Regions from separate parts of the Bacillus aquiflavi genome, predicted to be linked through region 2. Evidence: riboswitches for the same ligand, from Rfam matches in the RefSeq annotation. Region 2 holds a riboswitch; each other region holds the start of a gene.
The links. A riboswitch is a leader RNA that binds a small molecule or an ion and turns the genes downstream of it on or off. The one in region 2 is predicted to bind cobalamin.
Positions count from the first base shown of each region.

Region 1: another riboswitch for cobalamin. It lies ahead of K6959_RS07215 (acyl-CoA thioesterase); the one in region 2 lies ahead of K6959_RS00100 (ABC transporter substrate-binding protein).
Region 3: another riboswitch for cobalamin. It lies ahead of K6959_RS08300 (ribonucleoside-diphosphate reductase subunit alpha); the one in region 2 lies ahead of K6959_RS00100 (ABC transporter substrate-binding protein).

Region 1 is NZ_CP082780.1:1,454,400-1,464,855, forward strand. Features, by position in the region: gene K6959_RS07185 (DUF1657 domain-containing protein) at 1-139, shown strand, start outside; gene K6959_RS07190 (DUF1657 domain-containing protein) at 523-729, shown strand; partial or broken gene K6959_RS07195 (DUF421 domain-containing protein) at 739-1,608, shown strand; gene K6959_RS07200 (LL-diaminopimelate aminotransferase) at 1,843-3,027, opposite strand; gene K6959_RS07205 (polysaccharide deacetylase family protein) at 3,271-4,068, opposite strand; gene rodA (rod shape-determining protein RodA) at 4,248-5,423, shown strand; cobalamin riboswitch at 5,846-6,039, shown strand; gene K6959_RS07215 (acyl-CoA thioesterase) at 6,167-6,658, shown strand; gene K6959_RS07220 (reverse transcriptase domain-containing protein) at 6,730-7,590, opposite strand; gene K6959_RS07225 (hypothetical protein) at 8,185-8,376, opposite strand; partial or broken gene K6959_RS19800 (mechanosensitive ion channel family protein) at 8,480-9,568, opposite strand; gene K6959_RS07235 (YkvI family membrane protein) at 9,913-10,456, opposite strand, start outside.
Region 2 is NZ_CP082780.1:9,708-20,163, reverse strand. Features, by position in the region: gene K6959_RS00110 (adenosylcobinamide amidohydrolase) at 1-1,342, opposite strand, end outside; gene K6959_RS00105 (FecCD family ABC transporter permease) at 1,344-2,405, opposite strand; gene K6959_RS00100 (ABC transporter substrate-binding protein) at 2,368-3,345, opposite strand; cobalamin riboswitch at 3,484-3,677, opposite strand; gene K6959_RS00095 (DMT family transporter) at 3,778-4,134, opposite strand; gene K6959_RS00090 (DMT family transporter) at 4,100-4,471, opposite strand; gene K6959_RS00085 (GNAT family N-acetyltransferase) at 4,661-5,257, shown strand; gene K6959_RS00080 (hypothetical protein) at 5,357-6,133, opposite strand; gene mgtE (magnesium transporter) at 6,574-7,932, shown strand; gene K6959_RS00070 (FtsW/RodA/SpoVE family cell cycle protein) at 8,251-9,444, shown strand; gene K6959_RS00065 (sulfite exporter TauE/SafE family protein) at 9,499-10,377, opposite strand; gene K6959_RS00060 (DJ-1/PfpI family protein) at 10,413-10,456, opposite strand, start outside.
Region 3 is NZ_CP082780.1:1,740,374-1,750,829, forward strand. Features, by position in the region: gene K6959_RS19075 (hypothetical protein) at 1-46, shown strand, start outside; gene K6959_RS19080 (hypothetical protein) at 51-326, shown strand; partial or broken gene K6959_RS08285 (DUF2935 domain-containing protein) at 672-1,473, opposite strand; gene K6959_RS08290 (thioredoxin domain-containing protein) at 1,826-3,895, shown strand; gene K6959_RS08295 (ribonucleotide-diphosphate reductase subunit beta) at 4,010-5,053, opposite strand; gene K6959_RS08300 (ribonucleoside-diphosphate reductase subunit alpha) at 5,075-7,327, opposite strand; cobalamin riboswitch at 7,470-7,660, opposite strand; gene K6959_RS08305 (alpha/beta fold hydrolase) at 7,880-8,656, shown strand; gene K6959_RS08310 (bacillibactin exporter BcbE) at 9,059-10,315, opposite strand.

The sequences.
Region 1 (10,456 bases), 1.4 Mb from region 2:
ATTTGCGTTAGATACTGATAATAAGAAAGCAAAGCAATTGTATCAAGCCGCAGCACAACAAACTCAATCAATTATTGATACATTATCACCTCGTATTACCGAAGTAGAGCAAGAAGAACCACAATATAAACAGCAATAATAACGATGGTGCTCTTAGACTGTTGGCAACTATTTTAAGTTTATAATTGATAAACGTTTTCAACTAGCCTAAGAAAGTTGCTGTAACGAAGATTATTTTAAAAGAGGTCGGGACAAAACTTAAAACAATCAACTCTAAGAACGATATGCTCATTCAGCGGAGAAAATATACGTAGACTCCTGCGGGAAAAGCAACAGCTGAAAATCCTGCAGGAAGCGGTTTTTGCTTCCGAGGAAGTTGAGGCGTTGCCCGCGGAAAGCGAAGTATATTTCCGGAGCGGGATATAAGCACTAACTATCTCATTGTTCGGATTTATCTTTGATTAAAATGGTTTTGTCCCAGCCTCTTTTCTTCAAAAATCATGATGAAGGAGTTTTGTTTTCATGACGATCGCTTCAAGTTTGAAATCATGTATAGCCAGTTTGAAAGGTGCTGAAGCAAGCTTCAGTAAATTAGCAGCAATAACTTCATGTACTGATGCTACTCGTGCCTTTCACGAATGTATGTTGGAAACAAGAGAGATTGTTGACGACTTACAGAAACGACTAGCTTTTTTAGAGCGTGAAGAACCTCAATATAAAGGAAATTAGGGGGGAGATATTTTGGAGATTCCAGATTGGCTCGATATTATTACCCGGTCATTTATTATGTTAGGTCTTTTATTTTTATTAACAAAGTGGCTTGGAAAAAAGCAATTATCTCAACTTTCATTTTTCGAATATGTAGCTGGAATTACGATTGGAAGTATTGCAGCAGAAATATCAACTGGGTTAGAGAGAAACTTTTTACATGGAATTTTCAGTTTGCTTGTTTGGACAACAGTCCCGTTTTTAGTTGCGGTTATCGCAATGAAGAATAAAAGTATTCGTGATTTTGTTGAAGGTTCAGCAACTGTATTTATTAAAGAGGGTAAAATTTTAGAGGATAATTAAAAAAAAGAAAAGTATACAACAGATGAGTTAATGGAACTGTTAAGGAAAAAAAATGCGTTTAATGTGTCCGATGTAGAATTTGCTGTTTTAGAGGCAGATGGCAATTTAAACGTATTATTAAAAAAAGAAGCTCAACCGATTACACCAAAGGATATTCAACTGTACGTTCCACCTGAAAAGGAACCGCAAACTGTTATTATGGATGGGGAAATATTAGATGAGCCTTTATCTAATAGCGGCTATAATCGAGGGTGGCTTCATACGGAACTTGATAAATTAGATGTAACAGTTGAAAATGTATTTCTTGCCCAAATTGATTCGTATGGACAATTAACTGTTGATTTATTTGATGATAAAATTCAAGTTCCGGCACCACAGGAAAAACCTTTGTTATTAGCGTCTTTGAAAAAATGTCAAGCAGATCTCGAGTTATTTGCACTTGAAACAGAATCAAAATCCGCACAATTCATGTATACAAAAAATGCTGAAAAACTAGAGAAAATGATTCAAAAAATTAATCCGTACTTAGTCAATTAAAAAGGACGATAAAACAAGCTACTGTTTTATCGTCCTTAGACTGTTGACAAACGTTCGCATTTATCGAAACCTTGCACTTCGTTGTAAGCATTTATTTTATTTGCTTGTTCCCCGTTGCTCGGTGCCTTGTCTGACAAGCGTTTTCCAACGAGTCTAAGGACATTATCAACTTTGTTTATAAGCTAAGGTTAAAACACAAGCTCAGGCTGTTTCATCTTTTAATTTGCTTTGTCTTTAACTTAATGGTGACGGTTGAAGAAATAGACCACTTTGTGGTAACTGAGAAACAGCCTTTTGAAGTTTTTCTTCACTTTGGACTAAGGCAATTCGTACATAACCTTCACCAGATGGTCCGAATGCAACGCCAGGGGTAACAACAACATTTGCTTTGTCAATCAGGGTAAAAGCAAAATCAGTTGAATTCCATCCTTCAGGAATTTTCCCCCATACAAACATTCCTCCTTCTGGTGCATCAACGTTCCAACCGATAGAACGGAGTCCGTTAACAAGTAAGTCTCTTCGTTTTTGATAAACGATGCGATTACTAGTACATATCGTTTTTGCATGTCGTAAAGAAGTAGCGGCTGCCTTTTGAACAGGAAAAAAAACACCATAGTCTAAATTCGACTTTAGTTGGGCGAAAGCTTTGATCATATCTTTGTTACCCATTAAATATCCGATTCGTGTCCCAGCTAAATTTAACCCTTTTGAAAGCGAATTGATTTCCATTCCAACTTCCTTTGCACCTGGGACAGATAGAAAGCTCACTGGCTTTTTACCGTCATAATAAATTTCAGAGTAGGCAAAATCGTGAAGAACAATAATATTATATTTTTTCGCAAAAGCAACTAATTCGACAAAAAAGCTTTCAGTTGCAAGGGTAGGAATTGGATTCCCCGGATAATTTAAAATAATCATTTTTGCTTTTGCGGCAATTTCTGCTGGGATTGCTTTTAAATCTGGGAGATAGTTGTTTTCTTGCAATAACGGCATTAAATAACATTCAGCGCCAGCCATTGCTACCCCTGTCGCATAAGCAGTATATCCGGGATCAGGAACAAGAATGTAATCACCGGAATTTGCAAATACCATCGGTAAGTGAACGAGTCCGTCTTGTGAACCCATAAGTTGTAACACTTCATCTTTTGGATTTAAAGATACATTGTACGATTCTTTATAGTAGTCCGCAACTGCTTCAGCAAACTCATCTATACCAGATAGTGTATAACCATACTGGTCTTTTTTTACTTCCTCCGCTAATTCATCCATAATAAATTGAGGTGGAGATAAATCGGGGCTACCGACACTTAAATCGACAATGTCACAACCCTGTTCTAGCTTCTCCTTTTTATAAGCAGCTAATTTACTAAAAATTGATGGTTTAAATGCTTCCATTCTTTTTGCCAACTGAATCTCCAATTAAAATACCTCCATTATTTGAATAATTATGAATTATTTTTAATTTATATTAACATATTTCGTCCTTTTTAGCGATGAAAAAATGAATGCACGCATTTAAAAAGAAGGGGGAAGCTCCTTCTTCTTTAGACTGTTTATATCCGATTATATGAACGTTGTTTCTAGCTTCGTCTCGTATTCTGAGAGGAGAGAAGATGCTAATTATTTGACTTGTCTGCAAGGTGAGAAGAGGAACTCCTCTTTTTAAAGATGAAAAAGCTGCGGAATGGTGACAAATGTAAATCCATCTTCCTGCAGTTTAGGAATAATGAGCTCTAATGCTTCTACTGTTCCAGATAAATCTTGAGTCCAGTGGCCGCCATCATGGAAAAGCACAACAGCTCCAGGATGAATATGATTAAGGACATTATTTTTAATTTGTTCTGCAGGAAGTTGTTTCCAATCATTGGAATCAACAGACCACATAACAGTCGTTAAATTTAATTTTCCCAACTCAATCGTTTGCTCCCGCGTTAATGATCCAAATGGAGGTCTAAATAATTTAGGTTTAATTCCGACAATTTTGTTCAATGCCTTTTCTGTTTCTGCAATTTCCCATTTCATTTGTTCTACGGTAGCTTTACCTAAATTAGGATGCCAATACGTATGATTTCCGATTGCATGACCTTCCTGAGCAACTCGCTTTACAATATAAGGATATTTTGAAACTTTAGCCCCCATCATAAAAAAGGTTGCCTTTACGTTATATTTTTTTAATACATTCAAGATTTGTGGTGTGTACTTTGCACTAGGACCGTCATCAAATGTAAGCGCAATTTTGTTCCCGATACCACGGATCACGACGATATTAGGGAATTCTTGCTGTAACCTCCAAAAAGAGACAGGCTTTTGCACCTGGACGGTTAAATTTGAGTGATGTTCAGGTTGTTCATTCTCGCTAACATGAGTTTCACTTATAGGTTCGGGTTTTTTTCCTGTCCATCCAGATAAGATCATAATAAAAGATAAAAAAATAATAAAAATACAATTTTTTTTCTTCATCCATTGACACCCCTTTTACAAACTTTCTTCTTATTTACTTATTATTAGTTTAAATTTGCTGTTCAATGTATCTTTTTATCAAATCTGATTTTTTATGATATAATGTTATTTCGAGTTTTTTATTTATGATCACGTTCTTAAGGCTTACGTTTAAAGAAATGCATGTTAAGGAGGATAGCATGGAAAAGAGAACAACGTTTCAAGCTTTTTCTAATTTCAGGCTTGATCAATCAATTATTGTTTGTTTATTACTCCTTTTTATCATTAGCTTAATTACTGTATATAGCGGTTCTGGTCAATATGCGCCAAGTGACCCTTACTTTTTTTTGAAGCGCCAAATTGTATGGTACATTATTGGACTTATCGTTTTAGGTGCAGTTATGACTTTTGATTATGAGTTATTGCCGAATTTTTCGCTCATTTTATATATTATAGGAATTGTGTTATTAATTGCGGTATACTTTTTCGGTATTGAGAAGAACGGTTCCCAACGTTGGCTTCAACTAGGAGGATTTTTACTTCAGCCATCAGAATTTATGAAAATCTTCCTTATCATCCACTTGGGGGCTCAAATAGATAAATTTAAGAAAAATTATCAAAATTCGTTCAAAAATCATTTAAAGCTTACGGTAACTTTATTTGCTTGGAGTATCCCACCGCTTTTACTTATTTTGAAACAGCCAGATTTAGGGACCTCATTGGTGATTATATCAATTGTATTCTCGTTGTTATTTGTTGCGGGTGTTTCTTTTAAAATTTTACTTTCGTTAATTGGGATCGGTTCATCTGTAATTGGTTCATTAGTTTATTTGCATTTTTTTCATTTTGATTTCTTTTCTAAAATGATTAAACCTCATCAACTTGAAAGAATCTACGGCTGGCTTGCACCTGAACAATATGCTTCAAGCTACGGCTACCAACATTTACAAGCAAAAACAGGTATCGGGGCTGGTCAAATGACCGGGCTTGGTTTTATGAATGGGGTGCAATCGCAAAGCGGCAGGGTGCCAGAAGTACATACTGATTTTATTTTTACTGTAATTGGTGAAGAATTCGGATTTATCGGTGCATCCATCTTAATAAGTATTTACTTTATTTTATTTTTCCGCATGATTTCAATTGCTTTAGAAGCAAATAGTGAGTATGGTACTTACATTATAACTGGGGTCATTGGTTTGTTAGCTTTTCAAATTTTTCAAAATATTGGGATGACCGTCGGTTTAATGCCGATAACAGGATTAGCCTTACCGTTTATTAGCTACGGAGGCAGTGCACTTTTAACGAATATGATTGCACTTGGACTCGTTTTGAATGTAAGAGCACGAACGAGAAAGTTTATGTTTTCTTCGTCATAGTTTCTTTTCTTATTTTTATTAAAAAGATTCATTTTTATCGTCCTTGATGTATATGATAACAATGTGAGAAAAAATCACTTGGTACGGGCATACCAAGTGATTTTAAAAAAATGTCTTATTTTTAGTTTACAAGCGCAACGATTAAAGAGAGAAAAGTGACGATGAAAAACAAAAATGTAAAGAAAACAAAGTAAATTTTGTTCATCTTTTCACCCCCTTTTATTTATGTATATGCATGTTGTTTTATGACATTCTTTTATTAGCAATATTTGTATAGTGAATATGTACTATTTTTCGTCCTAAAAAGGGCGTTTTTTTCTTTTTGTCATTTTCTTCGCTGTTAAAATAGGCATGATCATATAAAAACAATAATTGACATCATTTTCTGTACATGCTAATCTAGTTTTTATATTTCAACAATTAAATATTAGTTGGAATCAGGTTCCTTGAAAGAATACTTTCGAGGATTAAAAGGGAAGTTCGGTGAAATGCCGACACGGTCCCGCCACTGTGAAAGGATAATGCGCGGCAAAAATACCACTGATCGTTAGATTGGGAAGGTTGCTGCTCACAAATGATCCTTAAGTCAGGAGACCTGCCTGTTTCAGCAACACTGATAACCTACGGGAAATAGGGAGGTGTTATATAATATGTCTGACATTTATTTAGCATTTCTAATTTTCTATGTGAACAAATTAGGAGTGCTATTTTATTTGCAATAAATAGGGGAGTTGAATTTTAGAATGAAAAGTATTAGCGATCAAGCAAAAACAGTTTCTCAATCTCGAACGTATTTAACAGACCTCGTATTACCATCAGATACGAACCATCATGACACAATTTTTGGTGGAAAGGTAATGGCTTATGTAGATAAAATAGCCTGTATCGCAGCGATGCGCCATTGCCGTAAGCCTGTTGTTACCGTTTCAACTGATTCTTTTGATTTTTTGGCACCTATTAAAGCAGGTGAAGCGATAAGTCTTGAAGCATATGTTGCCTGGACTCATCGCACTTCAATGGAAGTGTTTGTTAAAGTAGAATCAGAAAATTTATTAACAGCTGAGAAACGATTGACTTCCCGTGCTTATTTGACGATGGTTGCGTTAAATGATCAAGGAAGGGCTGCATCTGTTCCACATGTGATTCCAGAGACCGTTGAGGAAAAGAGACAGTACGACCAAGCTTGGGAACGTTACAAAATAAGAATGAAGCGAAAGGAAAACTCAATCGAGTAGAGAGGAAAGTTATTTAACTTCCCATCCCTCTCACACCACCGTACGTACGGTTCCGTATACGGCGGTTCAACTTATATTGCAGTATGAACTTCTAAGTAATAATCTAAGGCAAAGGGGATTCCTCTTTGCTTTAGGCGTTTATTTGATAATGCTGTTTGAACAACTTTCGATAGCCCTATGTACCGATATCCTTTTCGGCAATAGGTCAGTCCTTTGGCTTCTTCTTCAGGTATACCCAATTGAATAAGTGATTGGATTCGCTTCTTATTACTTTTCCATTGTTTCCAAATGATGACTCGTAACCTAGAGCGCAATTTCGCATCAGTAGTTGTGAGTATCTTTTTCAACTTCGCGATTTTAAAGTAGTTCACCCATCCGTAAATAACTTGTCTTAATTTCATTATCCTGTTATTTAGGGAGATTCCTTGGTTGCGTTTCGTTAGCTGTTTTAGCTTTCTTTGGAATTTCCGTACCGAATCTTGATGCGCTCGTGGTTGATATTTTTTCGTATGCGTATCATAATAGAATCCAAATCCTAGAAATTTCGTATTTCCTGGTCTTGATATTCTACTTTTCTCTGCGTTTACGATTAACCCAAGTTTCTTTTCGATAAAATTTGTGATAGATTTCATGACACGATTGGCTGCTTTTTCACTTTTGACGAAGATGATGCTATCATCCGCATCTCTGACGAAATTTAGATTTCTTGCTTCTAATTCATTAAGCATGATGTTGCTTAATAGCGGACTCAGGTTACCACCTTGCGGTGTTCCAATGGGAGTGTTTTCACGTTTCCCATTCACCATTACTCCACTTGTTAGATATTTTCGTATGAGTGATATGACATCGCCATCCTTGATTGTATAAGAAATTATTCTCATTAACTTATCATGATGGACAGTATCAAAGAAGCGTTCTAGGTCAATATCAATTAACCACGTGTTGGTTTCTGCTGACTTCTCACGATAAACCTTATTCGACCAGTTTTCTTTATAGGGGACTCCTCAACTGTTCGTGAGACCTCCCAAGGTAAGACATTTATCTTTCCTCTTTTTATCTGCCTGATTTACTTCACAGAGTTACGCACATCTTTTGGACTTTGACTTGTTTAGTAGTCTTATCCTTCTGTAAAGCCTTGGTATCAGATTTCTGTTCGTCAGACCAAGATTTTGGTACACGCTTCCTTCAGCTCTTGCCTCACGACAAGCACCTTGCGCTTCCCTAGTGGTTGGATGATGTGTTCCCCCACAGTGGACTTGCACCACCTAGATAAATGCCATGCCTGGCACACTAATAAAAAGCCAAAGGCTAATAAATGACCTTTGGCCGTATACTGTTAACAACCGTTTCATTTTTCGTCTATAGGCTTTAACAGCTTGAGAAAATGATGTCTTAAAATTTTCGATTTGTATACAAAAAACTAATATTTGAATGGATTCTCTAGTCAGTTGAGGCGCAAGCAACAAGGTCGAAGGGAATAGAACAGGCATTCATGAGTCCGTTTGTCAACAGTCTGAAATTTATGTTCATAAATTTTCATTTTGCTGATGAATTTCGTCACTGCCAAGAAGTTCATTTGCATATTCCAAATCTTTATGCTTATTTACCGAGTTTCCATGATGATAGTTCTCTTTATTAATTGTACCAACATCAGTTCTAATCGTTATTTTCGGTTCTTCCGGTATGTTTGATAGTGTGGAGTTTTCTTTTTCTTTCACTTCCAATTCACCTTCCTTAAAAGTGTTACCATTATTTTTTGTGAATTGAATGATCAATATACTAAAAAGCTGACAGCATATTTAGCCATCAGCTTTTTATTTATTAGGCACGGTCTTTTACTGCCTTTGTTTCAGAATCAGAGGAAACGTATAATGTTCTGCTAGGGAAAGCAATCGATGCTTCTTCTTCTTCAATAATATCCATAATTTTAAAATTTATTTCTTCTTTTATTGTTAAAAAATCTCCCCAATTTGTTGTTTTTGTAAAAAAGTATAAAAAGATATCTAAACTGCTTTCATTAAATTGATCGAACTTAACGAAAATTGTTTCTTGATGAATGTCAGGGTGAGAACGTAGCAATTCCTCAATCCTTCTTACTATTTTCTCTATTTTTTCTTTAGGTGTGTCGTAAGTAAGACCTAAATGAAAAGAAATTCTTCGTTTCCCCTTTTTACTCCAATTAGTGATTGTTTCAACAGCTAAAGTTGCATTCGGAACTGTTACTAACGCTTGGGCAAACGTTCTTACTCTTGTGCTGCGGAAACTAATTTCTTCCACTGTTCCTTCAACACTGGGAGTCATAATCCAATCACCAATCGAGAAAGGCTTCTCCGTAATAATAACAACGCCGCCAAAAAGATTACCGAGCGCATCTTTTGCAGCCAATGCGACAGCCAGACCACCTAAGCCGAGTCCGGCAATAAATTTGTTTACGTCATAACCGAATTCTTCTGCAATCATACTAATCCCAATTGCAATTATAATGAAGCGAATTGTTTTAGATAAAAACGGAATTAACATTTGATCAATTTCAATATTTAAGCGATTGTTCAGCTTCCTAAAAAGTAACGAAGATGAAGAAGAGAAATTGTACAGTCCCCAGATCACGAGCACAATTAAAGAAGAACGCATTAATTATAAAAATAGTGGGTTTTCATGATTGAAATATGGGAAATATCTAGCAGAAAGATAAATTCCTATAATAATAAAGAACCAGCGAATTGGGTTTTCGAATGATGTTAATAAGTGAGTAAAAAAATCAGTCGGTTTTTTTTTACTTAGTCGTAAAATAATTTTAAATATGTATTTTGCGAATATTTTCCTGAAAATAACGAATAAAAGAAAAATACCAATTGTAATAAGGATTTTTACTAAAGTATCGTAAGTTAAGTACTTCTCAACAAAACTCATAAAACTCATAAAACAAAACTCCTTACGTAAAGTGAAACTTTATTAAGCGGGATTCACTTGATTATTAGTTGTGATGAATAAAGGGAAGAGCAAAATTATTTTATCATACTTTTTTTAGTGTGACATATAGATTTTTATCAAATTTCGCACTTTATCATAACATATTCCCACTTAGTAAAAAAGTGATATGAAAAATTGCACATAAAAATTTATGTGCTTAGACTATTTGACAAGCAAACTCATGAATGATAAATTTTCTTCGCTTTCGCCTCGTTACTCGGGGGCAACGACTAGTAAACGTTTCTAAATATACTTTGTCTAAAATCTAAAGCACATAAACTTTATTATATCTTACTTTTCCACTTTTTTAGCCATGATAGAAAAATTGTTATCATTAACACAAACCCTAAATAACCAGTTATAGGATAAACAGTACTAACAAGCGTGATGAATCCGATAAAGCTAGCAGCAAAAGCTAGAACACCAGTGAAGGCAACTCCAGGTTTAAATGCTTTTTCTTTAGGCGAAATAAATCGTGCCGTAAAAGCATACAGCATCCCGACAGACGTATTAAAAATCATCCCAAGTAAAGCGAGTGACATTAAATCACCGACAATAGGGGAGATTTCTGAAGCTATTAATAGTGTCGGCATTTCAATTCCATGAAGGCGATCTAAATTAACAAACATTCCTACATTAATTAATAAAATAAATAAACCTAAACCGATGCCGCCAATGAATCCACCTTTGCCGGCAGTTTTTCTATCGTCAACAGCCCCTCCAATTACTGATAGCATCGCAAAGCCGGCTGCCAAATTATAAGACACATACAAGAAAGCGCCTAGAAGCCAATTGGGAGCTGACGCTTCATAATCTTTCGCAGCCATC
Region 2 (10,456 bases):
CAGCGATTAATATGCTGTCAGTTGATGTCCCTGTCGCTTGTGATCCAGTAAGCGGATCTTTAATATCCTGCTCCTGCATTACTTTTACTTTCGTTTCAGTCGCGGTCACAATACTTTGAATAAATGCCTCATCTGAAAGATGACCATTAATAAATATCCACATATTAATCGTCCCAGGTATCGCTTGCGATGAGTGTTCCTTACTTCTTGTTACGTCAACCGCATTCGATACTCCTGCGGTCACGACAACAAAAACGGAAAAATCATCTCTTTCAAAAAAGCGGTATGAAACATCTTCTAAAAACACGGCTGTCATCATTGCAACTGTTTCTGAAGGATTTATTTTTTTGGTGCATAAATATTGGCACATTTCTTCATGGTGATGGCGACAATCATAATTTTTATCAACATGACGATTAACGAATGTACTATGCCAGCCTGCTCCAGAGCCAATTACACCAGAAGATATCGTTCGGAGCGGTATTGGGGACATGAGCTGAATGATTTCTTCACTTTTATGAAGAAATCGTTCATCAATGACAATTTCCTCATGGTCCTCTTTTTGCTTATCTGGCATTAAAATCATTTGTGGACGCGGAACTTTCGGATGCGGGTGCTTCTCAACTTTTGTTTGATAAACGGCTCGTATCCGTTCTTCCTTTAAGACTTCATTTGGAAAATGAACGATATTTTTTTCGCCATTTTCCAGTAATAACAATCGATCACAATATAATCCGGCTAAATTTAAATCATGGAAAATTGAGATGACTGTTAAACCTCGTTCACGTGTCCATTTTTTTAATAGGTCTAGTAATTCTTTTTGATATGATAAATCAAGGTGATTTGTCGGCTCGTCTAATAATAAAATTTCTGGCTGCTGTGCAAGTGCTTGCGCTAAAAAAACCCTTTGCCGTTCACCACCTGATAGCTGATGTAAATAATGTGCCTCATATTTATTAATACCTGTCTGTTCCATCACTTCACACACAATCGCTTCGTCTTCTTTAGTCCACGATTGAAACCAACCGCTTTGATGAGCATAACGGCCAAGTGACACCGTTTCTTTTACTGTGTAAGAAAAAGTATCTTGTGTGAGCTGCGGAAGAACTGCAACGAGCTTAGCAAACTCTTTAGGAGAATATGATGTAAGCGGTTTTCCTTTTACAGTAATCGTGCCTTGCTTCGGCTGCAAGATGCCGCTGACCATTTTTAATAATGTTGTTTTACCGCTGCCATTAGGTCCTAAAACTCCAAATAGCTCTCCCTGCTCTACATGAAAGGAAAGATCATGTAACACACTCGCACTTGAATACCCTCCTGTTAAATGTTGTATCGTAAGCATGTTATCCCCTTCTCTCCATTCGTCTTCTTAGCAAAATAATCGCAAAAACTGGAGCACCTATTAAAGAGGTAATCACACCAATCGGCAATTCGATCGGTGAAATAATCATTCTGGCGACTAAATCTGCCAAGATTAAAAAGGCACTGCCCGTTAAAATGGATAACGGTAAAAGATGTTTATGGTCAGGTCCCCATAACAATCTTGTCAAATGAGGGATGACAAGACCAACAAAACCAATCGTCCCTGATACAGCAACAGCTGCCCCAGTTAATACCGAACCTGCCAGTAACACCGTCATCTTCCGCCTACGGACATCTACACCTAAATGTTGCGCCCGTTCTTCTCCAAAAGACATCGCATTCAATTCTTTTCCATTTAACATGAGTAATAAAGAACCGAATATAAAGAAAGGTAAAATAATGCCAACATAATTCCAACCTCGCATCGACACACTTCCTAGAAGCCAGCCAATAATTTGCCGAAGTTCCTCACCTGTTAACGCTATCATTAAAGAGATGAGTGCACCTAAAAAAGAACTAAAAATAATTCCTGTTAAAATAATCGTTTCCACTTTCATCGAACGATCCACTTTCCGCGCAAAAAAGAGCACGGCAAAGATCGTCGCAATGGAAGTAATAATGCTAAAAATCGGCAATGTAAAGCCCTTTAAAAATGGCACAGATAAATGAAAAAATAAAACGATCACCGCGCCGACCGAAGCCCCTGATGAAACACCTAACGTATATGGATCCGCTAATGGGTTACGTAGCAAACCTTGGAAAGCCGCTCCGGCAATTGCGAGAGATGCTCCAACTAAACCAGCTAAAATAACACGAGGCAAGCGAATATTCATGACGATATTTCCATACATCGGATCGAGCATTTCAATTGAACCTATCTGAAACACTTCGAAACCAATGATTTGGAAAATATTCACGATCGGAACAGATACTGTCCCGATCGATATTCCTAATAACACTGCCGTAAAAAGAAACAGCCCTGCCAATGTGTAAGCAAAGATCTCATTACTCTTTAAAAACGTCTGGATAAATCGCTTTTGCAAGCTGCTCTACTCCTTCTGCCAGCCTTGGACCTGAACGATTCACAATATCTGCGTGAACATCAACTACTTGTTGATTTTTCACAGCCGGTACATCTTTCCAGCCTTCACGACTTAATACTTGTTCAGCTGGATTGTCTACATAATATCCATATGTAGTGACAATCACATCTGGATTAAGTTCAATAATTGCCTCTTCAGTTAATTGAACCCATCCTTCTTGTTCTTTTGCCGCATTTTCAGCATTTACAATTTGAATCATTTCATCCATAAAAGTGTTTTTCCCTGGCGTGAAAATTTCCGGGGCAGGAGCCACTTCGATAAAGACTTTTTTCTTGTCCTTAATTTTTGCTGTCTTATCTTTAATCTCGGAAACTTTATCTTTCATGTCTTTAATTATTTTTTCGGCTTCTTCTGTTTCTCCGGTTGCTTTTCCAATCATTTGAATAGACTCATAAACTTTATCAAAATTTTGAGCATCATTTACGACAAGAACTGTAATCCCAGCGTTGCGAAGCTGTTGTAATCCTTCTGCTGACTTTTCTGAATTAGAAGCATGGGCTAGTACTAAGTTAGGCTTTAATGAAATAATCTTTTCAATATTAAAATCCATTCCGCCAATTTTTTCTTTTTCCAAAGCTTCTTCTGGATAATTATCATAATCGTTTACACCAACAATATGATCTCCCAAACCTAAAGCAAATGCGATTTCTGTATTACTTGGCATCAGTGAGATAATTTTTTCTGGCTTTTCTTCAATGACAACCTCATTACCATCACCATCTTTAATCGTAACTGGGAATGAAGCTTCTTCCTTTTGTCCAACATTTGTTTCTTGTTGCTTTTCATTTTGTGACTCTTTCGGCTTTTCCGCGGAGTTACATCCAACTAATAATCCGAATGAGAGTAGTAATACGAATATAAAAGAATAATACTTTTTCAATGCTGTTCCTCCCTATTTTTCCATAGTAAAGACAATTAAAAAACATCTCCCGTCTTGATGGAGATGTTAATCGGAGTCTTTATAAAACATTGTAAAAATAATCATATGCCGACTGACACCTCCCTATCCTCGTAGGTTTTTGGTGCACAAGAAATAGGCAGGTCTCCTGGCTCATGGTCATTGCTTGCCGCACCCTTCCCATACATTTATTAAAAGCACAGTGGGCACATCGCAGCTTGCTACCATTTACAGTGGCGGGACCGCGTTGGATTTTCACCAACTTCCCTTTTAAGTCTTCAATAAAGGAAGACACCTAGCTCTGTGATCATTATGAAATTTTCCGCTTGATCAAATTATACACGAGAATAAAGTTTATGGGGAATATTTTTTATTCATAAAGCTTTAGACTTTAACAACTAGCAGGAGTTTTTATTAAGAACTAACTAGCTTCAGCCCAACACCGCCGCAAATAATCATTCCGATAAACAAAAGGCGCTTCCAACTTTTTGATTCCATAAAAAAAATCATTCCATATAAAACACTCCCTGCAGCCCCAATCGCTGACCAAATAGCATACGCCGTTCCAATCGGAATGTCTATTAAAGACTTTGACAAATAATAAAAACTAATGATTGCCGAAATAATCGATAGAGCTGTATAACGCTTTACTGTAAAGCCTGCAGAATATTTCATAAAAACAACAAATCCAATTTCTCCAAAGCCAGCAACTAATAAGTAGAACCAAGCCACTGTTTTAACACTTCCCTTTAACCTTAGTTTCTTGCTCATCTGAAGATGACATCACTAAACCAATTATGCCGCCGAACAGTAAGGTTAAAAAAAATAACTTTAAAACACCGCCATCTTCATTCAAAAATAAGATCCCGATTAATACTGTGCCTACTGCACCGATTCCAGTGAAAACAGCATACGCCGTCCCCATAGAAATATCACGCATCGCTTGAGAAAATATCCAAAAACTTACAATGATTAACACAATCGTTATAATACTAGGAATTAATCTTGTAAATCCATTTGAAAACTTTAAACCAAACGCCCAGCCAATTTCTGATATTCCTGCAATAAATAAGTAAACCCAAGCAAGACGTTTATTTTTTCGATCCATTGATAAACCCCCCTACAATTGCAATAGACCATCTTTGTAATCTATTATAAGATTAAGCTGTATTGAACTTGTATTTCCTTTCCATCATAGCTGAAAAGACATGTGAAACGATAGTCTCACACAAATGAGTCTAAAACAACAATATTGTTTACCATAGCATAAAAACAATAAAAGGGAGTGGGTAAAAAGATGGACAGTTTTATCCCAATTATTCACGGAAAAAAAGTGACGCTGCGAAGAAAAACTGAAAAGGATTTGCAAACTCTTTGGACATATATTTATGGGACAATGAATCCCGAGTGGAAAAAGTGGGATGCTCCTTATTTTCCGCTTAAACATCTCGATTTTCAGACGTATCGGAAGCAATCATTGCCATTATTAACAGCCATTTATCCACATCGAATGGTCATCGAAGTGGACGGGAAAGTAATTGGGACAGTGAGCTACTATTGGGAAGACGAACTATCTAAATGGCTTGAAGCTGGAATCGTTATTTTCGATTCAGATTATTGGAATGGTGGTTATGGGACAGAGGCACTTGCTTTATGGATCGATTATTTATTTTTAACATTACCAATTGTACGTGCAGGAATAACGACATGGTCAGGAAATACACGGATGATGCGTACCGCAGAAAAAATCGGAATGATGGTTGAAGGAAGAATGCGAAAATGCCGTTACTATAACGGTCAATATTATGACTCGATCCGGATGGGAATATTAAAAGAAGAATGGGAGCAAGAAAAACAGCATCCGCAATCGACGGTTTATCATCTTTTTCATTAAACAAACGTTTGATTCATGTGAAAACTTGCCCCTAAAGGGCAAGTTTCAATGGTGACAAACATCCCATCCCTTTTTAAAAAGTTCGTTTTTGCCTTCATTTTATTTACTGTATATCCGCCATTCCTTCGATTTACGATCAAATACTAGCTTTGCATCACACTCATGATTAGATTCCTGTTCATATACTTCATACATGTCGTCCATGTTGGCAAAATCCCCAATTACCCACATCGGGATTTCAATTCGATTACGATTTTGGAGCGCTTTTTTCAAAGAAATAACCGTTCCTTCTTTAATCATATCCCTCAAAGATAATAATGTATCTTGCTGGATTGTCGGATAGCTTCGCTTTTTTCCAATGCGAAATAAACTTTTCTCAAACTTTAGCTTTCCTACTTTAGAAGGAATCAATCTGCCGAGCATCCAATAAAAATCTTCTAGATGTCGATAATATGTTTTATTAAACCAGCCATCATCATGAGCTAAATATACGTATTGGTTGCCTAACTGACTGTAAAAAGGCGTATGCAAATGCTGCTTTAAATGACCTAAATATAAAAGTTCTGCAATTTCTTGCTGTGTTAATTCATTTAAGCCGTCTTCTTCTTCAAAATCAAGCCAACAAAAGTCACCGTAATCATAGACGTCATCCTTAATTAGCTTTTCTATCCGCTCGCTTGGGACATACTCAAGTAAAGTATGCATATTAAAATCGCCATCATCAAATTGGTGCTTCAATAATAATATATTGCCGAGCGGATTCGGAACTGTTTGAGCAAATTCAAAAAACTCAATTCCATGAGACAAAATATATTGATTATTTTCATTTAAATAGATATATACGAGATCACAAACATCACTATTATGCTTTTTCAATTACGAAACCTCCGAACAAATAAACCGTGGTAAAATAAAATTTCAAGGGAAAATTATTCTTGTATATGAAAGTATTAACGAAATGAAGTCATAACACTAAATAAAACTTTATGTAAATTCACAATTTAATATGAATACTGCCGTCACTTAAATTGACGTTTCATAACTGCTAGAAGTTTCACTTATTGAAAAAAAGACAGCTTCAGACGAAACTGCCTAATAAAGTTATATTAACAAAAAAAACGAAAAATATCTTAAAAAGAGATTCATTTTTATATAAAATGAAACTATTGAAATGATTCATTAATATGATTGTACCAAAAATACATAAAGTTTTAGAGAAAATCGTGGTAAAATAAAATTTTATTTTATCTTGAGCAATACGAATACAATAAATCATTGTGTAGTCTGCTAAATCTGGCAGAAGGGGGCGCTTAACTATGATCAAAAATATGACAGAAGATCAAATCACACTCTACATTATTAAAGCATTAAAAGAAAATAAGCATAAAGAATTTACAACGATTTTGGAAGAATTACAGCCATATGATATTGCCCAAATATATAATGATTTACCAGAAAAACATAAAGCCCGCTTCCTTCTTTATATAAATATTGATTTATTAGTTGATCTTATTCAAGAGCTTGATCAGCCCGAACAGCTCGATGTATTAAATAAGCTCGGGCTTGAAAAGTCGAATAAAGTTCTTGACTTAATGGATAACGATGACTTAGCTTCACTTTTGGATGAGCTATCTCCTGAGAAAATAAAAGCTCTTCTAGCTGGGATGAAGAAGGAAGAGTCTAAAATCGTCCAAAATATGATGAACTATCCACCCGAGACGGCCGGGCGTATAATGACCAATCGCTTCGTTTGGATTCGCCATAATTATACAGTTCGGGAAGCGGTTGATAAACTGAAGACATTTGCAGAGTTTGCTTCATCTTTAAACTATTTGTACGTCATTGACGAAAACCGTAAACTAGTCGGTGTTGTTTCATACCGAGACCTACTTCTAGCTGAGCCAAATGATGTGATACGTAATATTATGTATGAACGGGTTATTTCTGTATCCGTTACTACGGATCAAGAAGAAGTAGCTAGAACGACTGAAAAGTACGATTTTTTAGCCATTCCTGTTGTTAATGAAGATCATGTATTAATGGGGATTGTTACAGTCGATGACATTATTGATGTTGTCATTAAAGAGGCAAACGAGGACATTGAAAAGCTCTCTGCCTCAGGTAAGTCAATTGACTTTGACACAAAATCGTTTGTTGCAGCAGCTCGCCGTCTTCCTTGGTTAATATTATTATTATTTATCGGTCTTATTTCTGGAAGTATTATTAGCAGATATGAAGCAACGTTAGAAAAGGTTGTTGCTTTAGCTTTTTTTATGCCGATGATTGCAGGAATGACAGGTAATACAGGAACACAATCGCTCGCTGTAATCGTAAGAGGGCTCGTCTCCAATGACATTAATAAAAAAGTGATTTCTCGAGTCATTGTTCGTGAGCTTGGCGTTGGTGTTATGATAGGTGCTATTTGCGGGACTTTAATTTCAATGATTGCGTACATTTGGCAAGGAAATCTTGTTTTAGGTCTTGTCGTCGGCAGTTCCCTTCTGCTAACTTTAATTATCGGTACGTTAGCAGGAACAATTATTCCGCTCATTTTATATCGTTTTAATATTGATCCAGCAGTCGCATCTGGACCGTTAATCACGACATTAAATGACATTTTTTCATTAATCACTTACTTTGGGATTGCTACAATGTTTTTAAATTATTTAATATAATTTTAGATTGTTGAAAAGGGAACTTATGAACGACTGTCCTAATCGTCTGTAGTCTTTTTGGATTTGCTTCAAATATGGACTTTGTCTACAATTTAAAGATGAAATATCATTTACTCGTTTTTTGTCGAAATAAAAAGTGAGTTTTCATGACTGTTTGCGCTAAAATATTAACTAACAGCTAAAATTTTAACAAAGGAAGAAAAAATTTTCTCCTTTGTTAAGCTTTTCTTACGTTTTTTATATTTTGAAACGATTGGACTTGAAAAATCGTCTTTTATATTAAGCTGTTTTGTTATCATTGGAACTGGAGTTGACATGATGGATCGGGTGTCGATAGCAAAACTTAATAGGTTATCTGAAAGAATAGATTGGACACTTGTATTGCTTTTAATGCTGTTTTTTATTATTAGCTGCTTTTCAATTTACAGTGCCCAAACATCTGCTCAATACAATGAAAATTTTTTGATTAGGCAAGTTTATTGGTATGGTGTTGGCACCTGTATGATAGGAATAGTCATGTTTCTTAACAGTGACCAGTACATAAAATTATCTTGGTATGCATACGGATTCGGCTTATTTTTATTAATATTTCTTCACTTTTCACCTGAAAGTATAGCTCCAGTTATTAACGGAGCAAAAAGCTGGTTTGTGATTGACAAGGTTGGCTCAATCCAGCCGTCTGAGCTTGTGAAAGTATTTTTAATCATGGCGTTAAGTAAAGTCATTGTCTCCCACAAAGAGAAATATAGTGAAAAGACGTTAAAGACAGACTTTTTTATTTTAATTAAAATGGGAGCCACAACAGGTGCCCCATTAATCCTTATCATGCTTCAGTCTGATTTTGGAACGAGTCTTGTCATATTAGCTATTTTATTAGGAATGATCTTAATATCTGGTATTACATGGAAAATTATTTTCCCATTATTCACGCTTACAAGTGCTGTGATTGCTGCGATTATTTATTTTGTTATTTGGAATCCTGAAATGCTTGAAAAATATTTAAAAATACAACCTTATCAATTTTTACGAATATATGCATGGCTTGATCCAGAAGCCTATCGAATTGATGCTGGTTTACACCTTTTAAAGTCGCTTGACGCCATCGGGTCAGGAATGTTGAGCGGAAAAGGATTTTTAGAAAGAGAAGTGTATATTCCTGAAATACATACTGACTTTATATTCAGTGTAATCGGTGAGGAATATGGCTTTGTCGGTGGAAGTATTGTAATAGGATTATTCTTCCTCTTAATCTATCACTTAACGAAAACAGCTTTAGATACTACGATACCATATAATATCTATATAACTACTGGTATTATTAGCATGATTACTTTTCACGTTTTCCAAAACATCGGGATGACCATTCAAGTTTTACCCATTACTGGAATACCATTGCCGTTTATTAGTTACGGAGGAAGCTCTATTATGGGGAATATGTTGGCAATGGGACTGATCTTTAGCATCCATTATCATCATAAAAGGTACCCGGTAGAGGAAGAGAAAGAAGAGTAGCCGTTACTGCGCAATTGTTTATCCTCATATAAAGAAGAAGCTAACGATCAATTGTTAAGTCGTTAGCTTCTTTTTTATATGTCTATGTCTTACTTTTATTCCCGATTGAACAAAGAAATAAGCTAGGAACGTAAATAAGACGAGTAAACCGAATAGATTGAAATGAAATATCTTCAGAACAACACTAGAAAGAGTTGCAGTATATAAAAGAGCTAACAGCAGATTAATTTCGACACTGCTGTAATAAGTGGTGAGCTTTGCACCAAACTGGGAGCCAATTAAACCTCCCAAAACTAAAAATAAGCCGGTTTTATAATCAATTTCGATAGTAGAAGCATAAGAAATAAAACCGGCGCTTACAATTAATAAAACCGCAAAAAGACTTGTTCCTACAGCTTTTTTAGCATGAAAATGGAGCAATGCAATCGTGAGCGGTACAATGATAAACCCGCCGCCGACACCTAGGGTTGTTGAGACAAACCCCGCAAAAAAACCGATCACGATGAGTTTTGGCAAAGCGGTTTCAACTTGAGTGTTCATTTCAGTCGGCTTCTGTTCTACTTTATGTTTTGTAACCATTTTAAAAATAAAATACGTTAATAGTAAAATGTACAATGCAGGAATGACAGTCTTGTCTAGTCCATGATTGTCTAAATATAACACGACTGGATGAGCAGCTTGAGTTGCGAGCACACCGCTTAGTCCAATAATTGCGCCCTCTTTCCACATAATATTCCGCAACCGATAATGGGCGATCATTCCCGAAAAAGACGTCCCAATCGTATATAACAAGCTTGTCGTAATTGCCTCGATTGGTGATAAACCGATTAACAACAGCGTCGGCGTTAAGATAAAGCCGCCGCCAATACCAAAAAAGCCTGATAATACACTAATGAATCCCCCAAGAAGAAAAAATAACATTAATTCCAACATGAACATCCTTTTTATGAAAAAATTTCATTTTAAACTTATCGATACCAATCTTGATGAAACTTTAAATTTAGTAAACTGC
Region 3 (10,456 bases), 1.7 Mb from region 2:
AAGCTCACAAATTGTTGTTTCATATAAGGCTTGGATAAATTATTAACGATATGACTAAAATATTTCCCATCCATAAATATAAATCATTAGAGGATAAATTATCTCTGTTTGATTGGGAATTACACATTGATGCGGAGATATATTGGGAATCAGAACTTAAAGAAGAGATAGAATTAGGATATAGAACAAAAGCTGATGTAGAAGAAATAAGAAATAAAGCTTATAAAACCGAAAAGGTTGGACTCGGAGATGACGTACTTTATAAGGTTCATACTGGAGATGTATGGTTAGGAACGCAAAAAAAGGGGAATATCCTACAATATTGATCCCCTTTTTTGTCCTAAAATGAATAAATAAGAATGAGGTGTAAAAATGATCAGAAAACCATTTAATAAAGATTTTTAAGAACGCATTACATAGAGATGATGGAATGTTAGGGATTCCTTTTCTGTAAAAATTTGATGGAAAAATAACAATAAAAGATATCCAAAAACGTCTTCATGATCTTCTAAAAATAGCGAAACACTTTTTCGTGAATAACTAGCGATATTTTAGCATTCATCCTGAGAAATGCAATGAAAGTTTATCGAAGCGGTTATCACAAATAGGTAAATTGTCCAAAAAGTAAGAAGGTAAGACTTGGCTTTGGCATGTTTATAAAAGAGAAAGAGTTATTTTTGTTCCCTTGAAAGACTAACTTCAAATAAATTTATGATTTCTAAAAATCTTTCCGCTTCTCTAAAAACATGATCTGCCAGAAGGGGATGAATATTACTTTTAATGCGACAGGCGTCTATTAGCTCTTTAGCTGCTTTCTTAAAGTCCCTTAGCGATTTGACTGATACTTTGTTTTCGTTTAAAAACTGGCTTAATATAGGTTTAGTTTCAGATTGCGGTCTCATAAAATCTAAATCAATTGCCTGAAAAACCAGCTTGTCAAAATCATCACTAAACTCTCTTGCTTGTTCAACTAACTTACGTTCAGAGGGATCTAATAGATGGCCAATGAATTTAGCATGGTCTGCCATTATCTTGAGAAAGAAAATATTTTCCTCAATAATAGCTTCTCGTTTGGGCACTAGTTTCCCTTCGTTAAGTTCCTTTAAGCGATTTGAGAAATAGGCGGCCTCTCTGCTTATATGATCAACTAATAACGGATAATTATTTGAAACAATTTCACAACGCAAAGTTAATCCTAATATTTTCCTTTTGTAGTGCCAAATAGAAGCAGCCGCTTGATAAACTTCGCTATTAAAAGCTTTTACTTGATGAATGTCTGAGTTTTCATTGAATTTAGCTAGTTTTTTTTTTTTCCTGAATTCTATCAAAAATAGTAATAAATTGATGTGCTTCATTAATCAATTGTTGCTGATCACTTGAAAAACCTAAACTTAAAAAGAAAGCATGCTCTTTCATTATTCTAGACCAAAATTTTATTTCATCTAATGACCTGACTACAATTGGATTTGCCAAAATGTCACCCCCATTTAATACTTCTATACATCTATATGTGGATGAGATTTTGTCCTATTTCTTTTAAACAATTATTTATGTCTCGGTTTTAGCACCTGTCTTTGTGCCAGCTTTGTAAATGCAAGGATAAGAATGTATAGATAATGTGTATATGTAAAGATTTGTAGCTGTCTTTCTGCGTAAATAATTGAAATAGCAGTTATGCTTAAGTATGGGGTAACCTTTTTTTTTTATGTTTAAGACTCATGTCGAATAACTTTAGCTTCGAATACTACCTAAAATATGGACAAAAAGGTGCATTTAATAAGGTTATTAGTGGTAAAGTAATACAAGAGAGGATGGTGATGCCTTTATGTCAACTAACAAAAAGCCCAATAGATTAATTGCTGAAAAGTCTCCGTATTTATTGCAACACGCCTATAATCCAGTGGAATGGTATCCATGGGGGCAAGAAGCTTTCGAAAAAGCGAAGGCAGAAAATAAACCAATTTTTTTAAGTATCGGCTATTCGACCTGTCACTGGTGTCACGTTATGGAGCGTGAATCGTTTGAGGATGAAGCTGTCGCTAAGCTCATTAATGAACGATTTGTTTCGATAAAAGTAGATCGGGAAGAGCGACCTGATATTGATTCTGTTTATATGAATGTTTGCCAAATGTTAACAGGTCAAGGCGGCTGGCCGTTAAATGTATTTTTGACGCCGGATTTAAAGCCATTTTATGCCGGGACGTATTTTCCGAAGGAAAGCCGTTACGGTCGTCCCGGTATTGTTGATGCCATTACACAATTGTCTGATAAGTATCATCATGAGCGTGAGCGAATTGACTCTGTTGCCGGGCAAATTACCGAATCATTACAGCAAGCGGCAAAACGGACGGGAACGAAAAAGCTTTCAGCACGTATTCTTCATAAAACATATGAGCAGCTTTCAAATAGCTTTGACAGTATATACGGTGGTTTTGGGGGAGCACCAAAATTTCCGATTCCTCATCATTTAATGTACTTGCTACGTTACTATAAGTGGACAGACGCTGAGCTTGCGCTTAAAATGGTCGAGAAAACACTTGATAGCATGGCAAATGGGGGAATTTATGATCATGTCGGCTTCGGTTTTGCCCGCTATTCGACAGATCAAATGTGGTTAGTTCCTCATTTTGAAAAAATGCTATATGATAACGCTCTTCTTCTATATGTTTATAGTGAAGCGTATCAAGTAACGAAAAAAGATACATATGAAAAAATAGTTGCGGAAATCATTCAATTTATTAAAAAAGAAATGACTGATCAGCACACGGCTTTTTATTCAGCACTTGATGCAGATAGTGAAGGAATAGAAGGGAAATATTACGTTTGGTCAAAACAAGAAGTCATCTCAATACTTGGCGAACAGCTCGGTCCGTATTATTGTGATCTGTATGATATAACGGAGAATGGGAATTTTGAAGGAAAAAACATTCCCAATTTGATACATACGAATGTACTTAGCGTGTCAGAAAAATACGGCTTTACAGTTGAAGAAGGAAAACAGCAACTTGAAAAAGCGCGACAGCGGTTGTTTGAGGAACGTTCAAAGCGAGCACGACCTCATCTTGATGATAAAGTGTTAACTTCCTGGAACGCACTGATGATTGCTGGACTTACGAAAGCGGCCAAAGTATTTAACAAGGAAGAATATCGTCAGCTGGCAGAAAAAGCTTTTTCTTTTATCGAAAATACGATGTTCCGACATGACCGTTTAATGGCACGATATCGTGAGGGAGAAGTAAAGTATGAAGCATATTTAGATGATTACGCTTTCCTTCTTTGGGCGGCTATTGAACTGTATGAATTAACTTTTGAAGTTCACTATTTACAAACAGCACTTCGGTTAGCGGAACGAATGAAAGATTCCTTCTGGGATGATGAGAAAGGCGGTTTCTTTTTTACGAGTAAAGAGGCAAAGGCTGTTCTTGTGAGGGAAAAACAAATTGCCGACGGGGCTCTTCCATCAGGAAATAGTGTTGCGGCCGTTCAGCTTATTAAGCTATCTCATTTAACGGGAGAGATGAAATGGCGCGAAATGACGGAGAAAATGCTGACGACGTTTGAACAAGATGTATCAAGCTATGGAGCAAGCTTCACTTATTTTCTCCAAAGTATATTACTAATGGAAATGGGGCTAAAAGAAGTTGTTATTCTTGGAAATAATCCGGACGTCATGGAAATGCTGACAACAGTGAGAAAACAATTTTTACCAGAGACGATCGTCTTAAATACAGATGATCCAAAGCGTTTGGAGCATGTATCTCCATTTGCGGGTCAATATGAGAAGATTGCAGAGACAACGATTTATATTTGTGAAAATTTTGCCTGTCAACAGCCGTTAACAGATATTAATAAAGCGCTTGAAGTGATCATTGAAACGCCGAATCAGAATGCTTGATAAGTTTTTCAAAAAAATTTGTCAATTGAGGCGGAAGTAACTAGAGCGACGAATGCAAGTGAGAGATCAACAATCCAAAGCCCGTTGCGACAACGGGCTTTCTTTCATTATTTACTACAAATCATCAAAACCATTATCAACATTATTCACTTTTACATATTGCCGTGATTTTTGCTCGAAAAAGTCTGATTTTCCTAAATCGACTTCTTCATAAGCGATAATCCAGCGCAGCGGATTTGTCCGATACCCTTCAAATGGACGGTTAAAGCCGAGTTGATTACAGCGAACGTTAGCATAAAATTTTACATAGTCTTCAACATCCTGCAAAATGATGCCGGGGATTTTATTCCCAATAATATACCGCGCCCATTCGATTTCTAATTCAGCTGCTTTAACAAACGTTTCTTCAAAAAAATTTGCTAATTCTTTCGTATTGTATTGTGGATATTGAACAAGCACTTCTTTAAAAATTTTCACGAACAAGTCAACATGAATTTGTTCATCTCGATTAATATAGTTAATCATCGTACTCGTTGCGACCATTTTTTGATTTCGTGCAAGATGATAAAAAAAGGCGAATCCAGAATAAAAAAATAATCCTTCGAGCACAACATCAAATACGATCGATTTTAAGAAGTTTTCGACTGTTGAATGTTCAGTGAAATGTTTATAACCGTTTGTAACAAAATCATTTCGTTTTTGTAAAATTGGTTCAGTCCGCCAAAATTTAAACACTTCGTCTTGTTTTTGTTTTGACACAAGACTTGATAAGACGTACGAGTAGGAATGATTATGGATTACTTCTTGCTGTGCTAGTATAATCATTAATGCAGATATACTTGAATCTGTTAAATAATCCGCAACTTTGCCGGCATAATCTGTTTGAATGCTATCAAGCATTGCAAGCAAACCGATCGTCTTTAAAAACGTCTCTTGTTCGTGAGCTGTTAATGTAGGAAATTGCTTCATATCTTGAGACATGTTAATTTCAAATGGCGTCCAAAAGTTTGCTAACATTTTTTTGTATTTAGGATAAGCCCATTTATATTGGACATCATCCCAATTTAAAATATTTGAACATTCCCCATTAATAATGGCTGTCGCTCTATTTGGAGCTGTTTTGTTTGTGATGGGTCTTTTAATTACTTTTTCAGTCATGATTCATTCTCCTTTTCACTTTTAACTAGAACACGAATCGCAATCTTCAATTTCCGATGAAGTGGAACGTAAGTAATAGGTTGATTTTAAACCGCTTTCCCAAGCATCGAGATGGAGGGCTAGCAATTCTTTCGCCTTGATCGTGTTTTGGATATATAAATTAAAGGAAATTGCCTGATCAATATGGCGCTGGCGTTTCGCATTTTGCATTATGCTCCAATGCTGGTCAATTAAATGGGCCGATTTATAGTACCAAGTCGTATATTCTGATAAATCAGGCGCAGTGACTGGAAGCTTATAATCTTTTTTCTCCTCTGAATAAAACTTTTTAAAAATCGGATCAATACTCGGAGTGCTGCCTGCAATTAGCGCTGTTGAAGCATTTGGGGCAACAGCCATTAAATAACCGTTGCGAATTCCATTTTCGCTCACCTTTTCCTTCAGCTTGTCCCAAGGAAGAGTAGAGTGATGACTACAATAATTTCGTTTTGTAAAATAATCTCCTGTACTCCAATCAGAGCCTTTAAAAACTGGGTATGCGCCTTTTTCAATTGCAAGCTCCATACTTGCTTCAATCGTGTAGTGGGCAATTTGCTCATAAAGAGTGTCGGCGTAACTAACTGCCTCATCACTTTCCCATTTTATATTCTTCTTTGCGAGAAGATGGTGCCACCCGAACGTTCCAAGTCCAATTGCACGGTATTTTTGATTTGTAAGCTTTGCTTGTAAAACAGGAATATCATTTTGATCGATTACATTATCAAGCATGCGAACTTGAATCGGAATGAGACGTTTTAACACGTCATCTTGAACCGCTTTTGCTAGATTAATAGACGAGAGATTACAAACGACAAAATCTCCAGGCTGCTTTTCAACAATGATTTTTCCGTCTTTCACAACTTGTTTACATACATTTGTTTCACTTTGGTTTTGGGCGATTTCTGTACAAAGGTTCGTACAGTAAATCATTCCGAGATGATGGTTAGGATTTTTTCTATTCGCTTCATCTCGATAAAACATAAACGGAGAACCTGTTTCAAGCTGGCTTCTCATGATTCTCTTCATGACTTCGATTGCCGGGACGGTCTCTTTTGAAAGAAGTGGATGTTTGGCACATTGGAAATACTTTTCACGGAATGAACCTTCACCGCGTTTTTCATCATAGAAATCCTCTAATGAAAATCCGAGTACAGACCGAACTTCATGCGGGTCAAATAAATGCCAATCGCCACGCTTTTCAACTTGCTCCATAAATAAATCTGGAATACATATCCCAGTAAATAAATCGTGAGTTCGATAACGTTCATCTCCGTTATTCAACTTAGCATCAAGGAACGAGAAAATATCTTTATGCCATACATCCAAATAAACACTAATCGCTCCTTTCCGCTGTCCTAGCTGATCAACGCTAACAGCTGTATTATTTAATAATTTCATCCATGGGATCACACCTGAGGACGCTCCTTTAAAGCCTTTAATGTCACTACCGCGGCTCCGTATTTTTCCTAAATAAACGCCGATCCCGCCGCCGTTTTTTGATAAATTTGCAATGTCTGTGTTGGTGTCATATATACTTTGCAAACTATCATCAATCGTATCGATGAAGCAGCTTGAAAGCTGTCCCCAACGCTTACCTGCATTCGTTAATGTCGGAGTTGCAACTGTCATATAAAGATGGCTAAGAGCCCAATACGCTTCACGGACGAAATGAAGTCGCTTCTCTTTTTCTTCATGCATCATTAACGTCATTGCAATCACCATAAAACGTTCTTGTGGAAGCTCATAAATATGCCCGCGTCGATCTTTAGCTAAATAGCGGTCAGAAAGCATGCGAATACCGATATAGGTGAATAATTCATCTTTCTTCGGATCAATTTCCTCTCCTAAAGCATCAATTTCTGCTTTATCATAATTTTCTAAGAGGGAAGGGGAATAAATTTCTTTCTCTGTTAAAATTGAAATTAATTCAAAAAAAGAACCGTAAGTTGACGACGTTGAATTCCGATTTGTTTTCGCTTCTTCATACAAGTGCAACAGCCAAATTCGTGCTGCAACAAATGTCCAATCGGGCTCCTGTTCGCTCATATTTGCCACGCACTCAAGAACAAGAAGATGACAAAACTCATCCATATTTTCTCTGTTTACTTGTTCCCAAATGATTTCCGCTCGTTCCTTTAATGAAGTAATGTTTAAATGTGGAAAGCTTTGTTGAACAGAATCAAGCTCTTTCATCCAAGTAATAAAAGCTTCATCGATTGGAGCTTTTACAGTCATAAAGAAAACCTCCTAAAATATATATTCATAGTCATTGAAAATAAAAAAATCCGCTCGGGTCAGAGCGGATCAAACGATAGTAAAAAAGACATCAATTCAAATTTGTACTATCGTTTCATCTTCTCAATCCCCGAAGAATCGAAACTTAAAACAAGCTTTGGCAGGTCTCCTGGCTTGTGCATCGTTCTACTTTAAGACCTTCCCATACATTCCTTTGAAAGCATGTACAGTGGATTTCTTATTTCGTCCGCACTTACAGTTGCGGGGACAGCTCCGGAATTTCACCGGATTCCCTATTAAGTCACGAATGACACCAACTCTTGTCAGTTTTCAATATATAGTATTAAATTTTAATTTCAAATCAATATATTGTGTATTTTATCATACTTCAGTAAAAAGACAATGAAGCTTTGCAAAAAATAAAACAAAGATAATGTTGTTAAAATAGGGATTTTTTATAAAAGGACAACAATGATGAGATTTCATCACATTTTTAACTTAAATTAGGAAATATTAATGAAGACCATTTGTAGTTAGGAAGGTGTAGTAAAAATGCCCTATTTTCAATATAATAAAATAAATATTTTTTTTGATGATAAAGGTACAGGAATTCCGCTCGTATTTATTCATCCTCCTGGAATGGGCCGAAAAGTATTTTATCATCAATACTCTCTCAGTAAACATTTTCGGATTTTAACTCCCGATTTAAGCGGTCATGGAGACACTTCCGGTGCTTTAGAACATGTAACGATGAAAAATTTCGCCTCCGAGATTCGGGCGTTATTAGATCATTTATCAATTGCTAAAGCAGTCATTTGTGGTTATTCTTCTGGAGGATGTGTCGCCCAAGAATTTGCTCTTTCTTATCAAGACCGCACTTTAGGGCTAATTTTGGCGGGCGGATTTCCAGAAATAAGATCAGCTGTATTACGGTATGAGCATCAAATCGGAATGTATTTTATAAAAAACTTTCCAAGTGCTATTAAATTTGCAATTGCCGCTGCTCATACATTAGAGCCGAATTTACGCAATATGTTAAAAGAGCATATGGATCAAGCGAACCGAAAAGTATGGTTTGATTTTTATAATCGTTCATTGCACTTTTCATGCGTGGACAGACTGCCTCAATTAAAAATCCCTTTACTATTAATTTATGGCGCAAAAGATTTCACAAACCAGCATATTCGAGCTTATCGGAGAGTGACTTCATTTCAAGCTGCTTTTATTAAAAAAGCACACCACCAATTGCCCTTTAAAAATTGGCAGCTATTTAACCAAATCATTACTGGGTTTGTTGTTGACCATTTTTCAACAGATGAGCAATCATAATCGGAATTTTCACCCCCTGCCTCAAAGTCAGGAAAAAGAATGATGACCAATAGTGCGGGGGATTCCTCTTTAAATTCAAGTCAACAATAATACCTTCTTAAATGAAATAATCAGGAAATAAAATTGCTTATTAATCAACAAAATATCAGATTAACAAATTACGTCAAAAAACTTAACACAACCCCTCTTCGGTTTAGGTCTTGGCAGTCGGCCTATACATTTGATCGATCGTTCGCAGGGAACAGAGTATATAAACAGTAGTGTTGGATGGCCCCTTGCAGAAGAAGTAACGATTAATTATAATCCTTCAGCTGAATAATAAAGATCAAGTAGAGTCTTTATTATGATGGGGTATTAAGATCTATATTAAATAGCAAAAGGCCTAATGGAATATCATCTGCATTAGGCCTCTTGTTCAGGACGGATCGCTTTAAAGGAAAGAATCGCGGCTAAGACGCATAAACCGCTTAATCCCCAAAATATCCATTTTTCCTGTCCTTTCATGAGCAAAGCAATAACAGGTGGTCCAGCTGCAACTCCGATAAATCTCATTGAACTATAAATCGAGGTAATCGTTCCCCGTTGGTCTTTCGCTATACCTTGTGTAATCATCGCATCAAGACACGGAAGGGCTACGCCAATTCCGACTCCGCTAATAAAGAACATAATAATTAAATACCAAAGCTTATCTGAAAGACCTATTAGTGCAATAGAGCTACCTAGTAATAAAATCCCGCCAAATGTAACCCATTTCATTAAAACTTTATTTTCTTTAATCAATTTTCCTGCCGTAAATGATGCGATACATAATGCCCCGAGTGGAATTGCTAATAATAGCCCTTTTTTGACATCCTTCACTTTATAAGTTTCCTCTAAAATTCCAGATAAATAAAAAAGAACACCAAATAATACGAACATAAGAATCCCGCCAATGATAAAAATAGCGGTAATCCATCTTCCATTATCAGCAAAAATCTGCCTAATTTTCTGAATAAACCTTTTAAACGGCAGAACGTCTTCTTCCTTTTTCTTTGGATTTTTTACTAAAAAAAGCATTAATAATATTGAAATAACGCAAAAAACAGGAATTGCAAAAAACGGAAGAAACCAAATGATCCCTGCTAAAAGCGCTCCTAAAATCGGACTTAATACTTTTCCCATTGTATTAGATGTTTCAATGACTCCAAGCATACTGCTTACATCTGAATCTCTTCGAAACATGTCACCGACAAGGGGAAGGACAATGGGGGCGGCGCCGGCAGCTCCAATTCCTTGCAGCATTCTGCCTAGCAAAATGACTAAATAGGCATTTTCCATTTTCCACGCTGCAAATCCAGAAATAAGTCCGCCAATTCCAGCAATAAAAAGGCTTGGAATAATCACCTTTTTTCTGCCAATCCGATCTGATAAATAACCAGCTAACGGTATTAAAAAAATGGCAACGACAGAATAAACTGTAATAATCATACTTGATTGTAATGAGGAAATTGAAAGCTTTTTCTCCATTGTCGGCAAGACAGGAATGAGCATCGAATTTCCAAGTGTCATCACAAGAGGAATAGAAGAAATAGATATAATCGCCCTTTTTTTTTCAGACACTTCATTTGTCGATTCGTTATTTTGCTCTAATCCAGTAGGTGTCTTTACAAAACGATCCATCTTTAAATACCGCCTTTTTAATTTGTCCACTATTTATAGATCTATATGTATACTATTTACAGTTACTTTTTAAAATATCGCTATTTTCAATAGTTATTTTCTAGGAAATATAAATATTTGTGAAAAATTTTAAAAATACTC